Regions from separate parts of the Arthrobacter sp. AOP36-F1-5 genome, predicted to be linked through region 2. Evidence: riboswitches for the same ligand, from Rfam matches in the RefSeq annotation. Region 2 holds a riboswitch; the other holds the start of a gene.
The links. Region 2 has a riboswitch for S-adenosylmethionine ahead of AC3ZI9_RS00885 (acyl-CoA dehydrogenase family protein). Riboswitches for the same ligand answer to the same signal wherever they lie in the genome.
Positions count from the first base shown of each region.

Region 1: linked by a shared signal. The riboswitch ahead of AC3ZI9_RS14995 (OsmC family protein) and the one ahead of AC3ZI9_RS00885 (acyl-CoA dehydrogenase family protein) in region 2 are both predicted to bind S-adenosylmethionine.

Region 1 is NZ_CM176892.1:3,263,170-3,267,041, reverse strand. It holds partial or broken gene AC3ZI9_RS15005 (DUF805 domain-containing protein) at 1-14, opposite strand, end outside; gene AC3ZI9_RS15000 (DUF805 domain-containing protein) at 247-864, opposite strand; gene AC3ZI9_RS14995 (OsmC family protein) at 1,410-1,952, opposite strand; SAM riboswitch class IV at 1,987-2,102, opposite strand; gene AC3ZI9_RS14990 (DUF6226 family protein) at 2,255-2,923, shown strand; gene AC3ZI9_RS14985 (SRPBCC family protein) at 3,126-3,578, opposite strand; gene AC3ZI9_RS14980 (hypothetical protein) at 3,644-3,850, shown strand.
Region 2 is NZ_CM176892.1:177,193-181,064, reverse strand. It holds gene AC3ZI9_RS00890 (LLM class flavin-dependent oxidoreductase) at 1-560, opposite strand, end outside; gene AC3ZI9_RS00885 (acyl-CoA dehydrogenase family protein) at 557-1,822, opposite strand; SAM riboswitch class I at 1,831-1,929, opposite strand; gene AC3ZI9_RS00880 (OsmC family protein) at 2,310-2,915, shown strand; gene AC3ZI9_RS00875 (sodium:solute symporter family protein) at 2,852-3,872, shown strand, end outside.

The sequences.
Region 1 (3,872 bases), 440 kb from region 2:
AAGAAGCGCTTCACGGATTGATAGAAATCCGCGCCGTAGAGCGGCTGCTCCACCGGGACCTCCCCGAAGGTGACGGTGCGCCCCGAGGGGTTGCTTTACGGGGCGACGGATCCCGCGGGGCCGCCGTAGGGGTTGGGGTAACCAGCGCTCAAGGGGTTCTCCGGGGGAGTCGAGGCCAGGCGGTGTGCGCTGGCGTGCGGGGCCGATGCCCCGGCGGCGGACCGCCGGGACATCGCCGGGGCTTGGCTAGCCCTGGGTCGGGTCGGTGGGCTGCTGGTAGCCCTGTGGGGGGTTCTGGCCCGCGAAACCGCCGCCGGCAGCCGGTGCTCCCGGGTACCCGGCAGAGGTGCCAAAGGCGTTCCCGTAGGCTGCCGCGCCGCCATCGGCGTCGAAACGAGCACCTTCGGGGACGGAGGGCATGATCATGAGGACGAGGACCACGAGCCCACCGAGAATCGGCACCAGGATCAGCAGGTACAGGAATCCGCTGAAGTTGCCGTCGTGCAGGCGGCGGACGCTCAGGGCGATGGACGGGATGATGATGGCCAACCCATAGAGCCCGATCACCAAGGAGGGGATGGCCCCGCCGGCACCCATTTCACCGGTGACGGGGTCGGAGCCGGCCAGTCCGAATCCGATCGCCAAGCCGTAGAACACGGTGTAGACGATGGCGTTGAAAAGCGCGAAGAACCAGAACTCGCTGCGGCTGGCCCGACCCGAGAAGGTCGCATACTTCTTGAAGAAGCGCTTGATGGCCTGGCCGAAGCTGGCCCCGTAGAGCGGCTGGTCCAAGGGAGCCTCACCATGGGTGGGCATGGTGACCCCTCCGGGGTTGCCATAGGGGTTGGGGGTGCTGCTGCTCAAAATTTCCTCCATCGAAAGTATTTCGGGTGATCGGGAGTAGTCTTCCAGATGGAGCCTTGACATGCGATGGGGAGGACTCCCCATGTCGCGTCGTGTCTGCCCTTGGTGTGGGGTAGGCCCCCGGAGCCACCCCGACTAGCTCGAGGCCGCCGGGGCAACCGGCTACCTCTAGCTCGGTGGCATCGGAGGATTGCCCGCCTACACCTTGTGGTTCAGGGGGACCTCTGGAGGCTGCCGGCCACCGCCACTGCCCTGCTGACGGCTCCCGCCGCCGGCAGTGGCAGGCCTGGGCGCACTGGTCCTCGGGGAAGACCCCGATCCACGACAGCTCAGCGGTTTCAACTTGGCCATCACGGTGCCGGGAGCCGGACAGTTGTCACTGGACCGTCGAACTAGACAGAAGCTCACTTCATGAACATCAAGAGATCGCTGCTTCATGGATCGTGACTGGACACCAGGAGCCGCAGCCCCAGGGACAACACCGTGCAATTCGGCAGGTACAGCCGGTTCGGAGGTCCTGTTGGGAGTCGGCTGCTGGCCGCCTTCTAGGAGTTGACCCGCAGGGTCGTGGTCACCGGGGTCGGGTTCGTGAAGACGTCCAATACCGGGCAGTGGGCGTCGACGGCCGCCTGGAGTTCGGCATAGCGTTCCTCGGTGGCCGGACCCGAGACGTCCACGGTCAGCCGCACATCACCGAATCCCGGGCGGACCTTGTCCTCGATGCCGAACAGGCCGCGCACATCCAGGTCGGCGTCCGCCGAGATGTCCAGCGAGTCGATCGTGATGCCCAGCTGGTGAGCATAGAGGCGGTAGACCACCACCTGGCAGGAGATCAACGCCCCGAGGGCGTATTCGACGGGGCTGGCGGCGACGTCGTCCCCGGCCAATGCCGCCGGTTCGTCGACGGTGAATTCGTGGCGTCCGGCGCGGATGGTCGAACCGACCGAGCCCACCGGGTCGGCCGTCGCGCGGAACTGCAGCGATGCGCTGGCAGTGTTCTGACCGATCCGTTCCGCCCAGGCGGATCCCGCGGAATCGAGGCGTTCGGCGCGGTTGGAAATGCTGGTTTCTGCAAGGGTCTGGGTCATGGCGTTCCTTCGCTGTCATGGCGAGCGTGGCGCTGCGCCATACTTACGCCTCCCGGTCGGGACGGCGTCGAATCGTCACCTGGGGCACCCCACTATGGCGAAGGGGGTTGCCGTCCAACCGGCCAGGGCCTCAGGTTGGATCTCTTGATTCTTGGGTTCGATTCTGCTGGCGGGAACGCCGATCGGGCAAACGCGTCGCGTCATCCGGAGACATACGCCGGGTCATCCGCGGGTGGAGAGCCCGCCATCCCCGCAGCAGGATTCCCCTCGCCAGGGGGTATCCCAGCGGTTATCGTGGGGCCATGAGCGGATACCGGCGCCCGGAGTTCACCCCGGAGATCCATCGCGATGGACAGGGCGCCCCGATCGCCTACGGCCATCGGTGGGAAGGGATGTCTCCGCCTTCGCGCGCCTACTCCACGGTGGGCCATCGACACCGGTTCGCTCCCTTGCATGAGGTCGCTGATGCCCAGCTCGACTGGCTGTTGGACGCCTTTGACGTCGTCGCCGAACGGGACCCGGAGGTTGCTTCCGATCTGCTGTTCCCCTCGGAGGACGTCGTCCACGCGGTCCGGGTCGTCCCGTCCAACCTGCTCGCGGCCCCGCTGACCTTCGTCTTCACCGGGTTCCCGGGGATCTTCCTGCACGCTGGCGCCCTCTACGACGCCCACTATCCGGTATGCGGTTGCGATGCCTGCGATGACGATGTCCAGGAGCTGTTGGAAAACCTTGAATCCGTGGTGCGAGCCGTCGTCTCAGGCGGCTATTTTGAACGAATTAATCCCAACGACGACCAATCTGTCGATTATCGGCTGGCCGAGCCGGGCCGGTGGGAAGAAGCCGGGTGCATCCATGCCGAGGATGTGCCCGAGGGAAGGATGGAGGTGGCAGAAGCCATGCTCCCTTCCGATGGGCACTGGCGGCCGTGGCCGGAAGCGGTGCGAGACGCGGCTGGTGCGGCAGGGGGCTGACAAACCGTGTGCCCGTGGCGGTTCCGTCGTGATCTTCCATCAGGGCCGGCGGGCGTCAACACTGCGCGGGATGATGGCCACGTGCTTCCTGGCCGACATCGAAACACAAGAACCGCAGGCACTCATGGCGCGAATCACCGGCAACCATAAGCGCGGAAATGAACGCGTTGCACGGAAGCATCCGCGCAATCAGGGCCGCTAATTAGTCCACGGGCCCGGCGCTGAGATGGCGGTTCCGCTCCTCGATGAGCTTCTGCAGATAACGGGCCAGGAAGAGCTTCTCTGCCAAACGACCGAGAGGGCCGAACGGTGCGGCGAAATCGACGCGGTCAACCATGGTTGTTCCCCCCGACTCCTGGCTGAACTCATGGATATGACGAAACCAGCGGAACGGGCCCTTGACCTGTTCGTCGATGAAGGAGTGCGGTGCTTCCATCTGCATGATGCGGCTGGTCATCTTCAGGGGGACGCCAAAGTGCCAAGCCCGCCATGTCACGTTCTCACCGAGTGAGATGAGGCCGGAAGTGACACCGGCGATGGCCTCCTCCCGGGACTTCGCCAGCGATTGTTGATGGGTGTCGATGTTCCGGGCCAGATCGAATAAGTGTTCCTGAGGGATGGTGGTCCACGTCGTGCACTGGAAGGAAACGCTCATGGGCAGAGTCTCTCAGGTGTTGCCCGCCTCTCGAAAGGTCGGCGAATACGCGGTACGGTGCGCGTATGCGCTTCTCCACCCAGCAACGCCTCCTGATTGCCGCCTACTGCGCCATGATCCTCGTGGGTCTACTGCTGTTGGTCTTCGGGCTCTTCGGGGAATCCTGGTGGCTGCCCGTGATCGGCGCGCTCATCGTCGCAGGCTCCGGATTCACGCTCTCCGTATGGGTGCGGGAGTTTCGGCGTCAAGACACCCTGAAGAACCGGGCCTGAGGGTTGTTCCACGGGAGACGGT
Region 2 (3,872 bases):
AGAACGGCGTCGTCCTCCCAGGAACCCTCGAGCAGCTTATAGACCACTTCGAGGTACTCATCGGCGTGGTCGTAGCGTTCGTCGTGTTCCATCTGGTCTTCCTGGCCCATGTTCCTGGCTGCCGAGGGCAGGTATCCGGTCACCACGTTCCAGCCGAGGCGGCCGTTGGTCAGGTGGTCCAGGGTCGCCAGTCGGCGGGCGAACGGGTAGGGGTGTTCGTAGGCGGTTCCGGCGGTGACCCCGAAGCCCAGGTTCTCGGTGACGGAAGCCATCGCGGAGACCAGCAGGAACGGGTCGTTGACCGGGACCTGGGCGCCGGCGGAGAGCGGGGTGGAGTTGGTGGATCCGTAGACGTCGTAGGTGCCCAAGACGTCCGCGATGAAGATCCCGTCGAACAGCCCCTTCTCCAGCGTCTTGGCCAGCTCGGTCCAGTAGCCCAGTTCCTTATAGCGCCACGCCTGGTCCTGCGGATGACGCCACAGCCCCGGCGATTGGTGGACCACGCAGTTCATGTCGAAGGCGTTCAGGCGGATCCGGCGGCGTGCTGGTGTGGTGCTCATTTTTCTCCTTCAGGGGTCTTGAGGTCGCCGACGGCGCCGAGTTTGCGCGGCGTCGCGGCGTTGACCTCGTAGTCGCCGACGATGCGGGACTTGTACATGGCGGGGTTGTGGGTGGCTATGGTGCGCGCGTTGCGCCAGTGGCGGTCCAGGTTGCAGGCGGTGGAGGTCGCCGAGGCGCCGAGGCCGTCGAAGAGCTTGCTGGTCGCCTCGAGCACGAGTGGTTGGATGCTCGTCTGGGCCCGGTTGGCGGCCAGCTCGCTGACCGCGTACTGCTCCGCGGGGCTCAGCCCCGGTTGGCCGATCACCGATTCGAGTTCGGCGATGGCGGCCAACAGGATCGCGTCCACGGCACAGGCGGTCGCCGAGATCTCTCCGATGACCTGCAGGACCTGGGGTTCATGCCGGGAGGGGACGCCGGTTCCGGTGGTGAAGGCTCGTTCACGCAGTTGGGTGTGGGCGCGGGCGTCGGCGAGGACCGCCCGGGCGATACCGGCCTGGACGGCGAGCAGCACCAACTGGAAGATGGCCGATTCCGGGTGGACGTCCAGCACCTCGGGGTCCAGGAGCGTATCCACGGGAACCCGGGTGAATCCGGTGGTCCCGGTGCCGGTGAGTTGTTGGCCGAACCCGTCCCAATCGTCGTGGATGACCACCCCCGAATGCTGGGTGGACACCACCGCGACGTGGCGCCCTTCAACCGCCGGCGCCATGGCGGTGACCGCCACCCAGTCGGCGAAGAGCGTCCCGGTGCAGTAGTACTTCTGCCCCGTGAGCAGCCAGCCGGCCTCGGACTGTTCGACGGCGGTGTTCAGGTGGCCCAGGTCGTTGCCGCCGCGCTCGGTGTAGGCGTTGCCGACGATCTGCCCGGCGACGAAGCGGGCGAACCAGCGCGCCTTGACCGCCTCGTCGTGGAGCAGCAGCACCGATTCGACGAAGCCGATATGGGCCCGCAGCAATTGGGCGATCTGCGAGTCGGCCTCCCCCAGCTCGATGAGCAAGCGGAAGGAATCAACCAGCGAGGCGCCGAAGCCGCCGACCTCCCGGGGGACCCGCAGGGCACCGAAGCGGGCCTGGTTGAGCCAGCCGACCTGTTCGAAGGGCAGGATCCGCCGGGCATCTCGGTCGGCGGCGCCATCGGCGATGCTGGCGAACACGGGTCTGAAGACCGCCGCGAGTTCGTCGTAGTGTCCGTCGGCGGGCACGCCGGGGGTCAGTTTGATCAGGTGTCGCGGGGTCACTTCGTCGATCGGCAGGGCAGCCACAGAACATCACTCCATCGGTTCCGGCGTGAGCACCTTCCTCCCGACGGATCGGGAAGGGGTTGCTGCGGCGTCACGGAGCCAGATCTCTCGGCCGCTCTGGATGGTTGTTGTCTCCATTGGGCCACATCATGGGCCCTCAGCGCCACCGTTGGAGTCAACGGAAACCACTTTTCCGGGGTGTTTCAGCCCAGGTTCCGAGCCCCAGGCAATCCAAGCAACATCGAATATTTCCGTTATTTGCACGGGTTCTGGACACGGAAGTTCAATCCGGGCACCTCGCAGGAAACATCAATGAAATATTTCGCAACGCGTCGTGTGAAGTTGCTTCTTCTGGTGCCGGTGGCCTTTAGTGGAAAGGTACCCATCCCGAGCGGCCGAGAGATCTGGCTCCGTGACGCCGCAGCAACCACGCCGAACAAGGCCCCGCCACCCCGCGGAACCCGTCACCGGCGAAGGTGCTTCCGCCAGGAACGATGGAGCTGAGTTCATGAGCATTGCCCCGACCCGTACGACCGACGCACAGCAGACCCGCCTCGGGGGCTCCGTCTCCCCGAAAGCCCACGACAAACGCATTCGTTCCCAAGGGACGTGGCAGGGATCCATGCGGACGAAGATCCGGATCCGGGCCTTCGGCTTCGAAGTGGACGAGCCCGAACCCGTTGGCGGGACCGATACCGCCCCCACTCCCATGGAATACATGGTCGGCGCAGTCAACGCATGCCTGGGCGTGGTGGTCGAACAGATCGCCGAGGAACTGCAGATCGGTCTCGAAGCCATCGAGACCTATTGCCTGGCTACCCAGGACACGCGCGGATTCGCCGGTACCGCCGATGTCCAGCCCTTTTTTCATTCCTGCCGGATCGCCGTCCACGTCCAGACCGGAGAACAAGATGCCAGCCGGTTGGACCAGCTGACGACGTCCGTGGAATCACGTTGTCCGGCGCTGACCCTGATCCGCGCCGCCGGCGTTGTCGTGGATCTTCGCTGGCATTTCGCGGAGTTGATCGATGTCGACGCTCCTGAAAGGGAATGCAACAACGCGGATGCCCTCTCTCGCGGTCTCGACTCGCGGTCCCGAAAGGTGGAGCAGTGACATCGGCGGGCGCATGGACCATCGGCTTAGCCGTGGGCTATACGGTTCTTTTGCTCTTTGGCGGCCGCTGGTCCCGCGTGCGCGCAGGGCGTCCCGGCGGACAGGGCTTCTTCGATGGCGGCCGTTCCTTCAGCCCTTGGACCGTCGCCTTCTGCATCACGGGGCTCTTCTCGGGCTCTTCATATATTTCCATCATGGAACTCAGCTATCGGACCGGGATTTCCGCTGCCTGGTACGGAGTGGCCGAAACGGTGCAAATTCTGCTGATCGCCTTGTTGCTGGTGAAACCGCTGCGGGAGAAGCTCGTCGTGACGGTCACCGGCATCATCGGTGATCGGTTCGGTCGGGCGGCTAAAGCCATCGCGGGCGTCATTACGGCGGTCACTTTCCCCATGTGGTCGGTGGCCACAACGATCGCCTTCGCCTCGGCTTTGACGGCGTTCACCGATTTGCCGCTGCAATGGACGGTCACTGCGACCGCGCTGCTTCTGTTGGTTTTTCTCTGGTCGGGCGGCATGAGGTCCGTGGCATTCAATCAGACGTTGAACTGCCTGGTCTTCGTCGTCATGCTCGTCATCGCGGGCTTCGTAGTGTTGTCGAATCCCGGCCCCGGCGGTTGGCAGGAATTGGCAGCCACCCGTCCGGCGATGGTCGACCCCGGAAATGCCGGGCTGTCCCTCATCGTCGCCTGGTTTGGGACATTCATCGTCAATGTGCCGCTGGCGCAGGCTGCCTTCCAAATGACCATGTCCTGCCGCTCTCCGCGTGACGGCCAGAAGGGCCTGTATGCGGCAGCCCTCTTCGGGATCCCCTTCATCGTCCTCGGTGCCCTGGTGGGGACCTCCGCAGCCATTGCGGTTCCCGACCAGGAACTTGGCCTCGTGGCTGTCCCCTATTACATCAGCGAGACCCTGCCGGCGCCGCTGGTCGGCCTCTTCTTCCTTGGCGTCTGGGCCT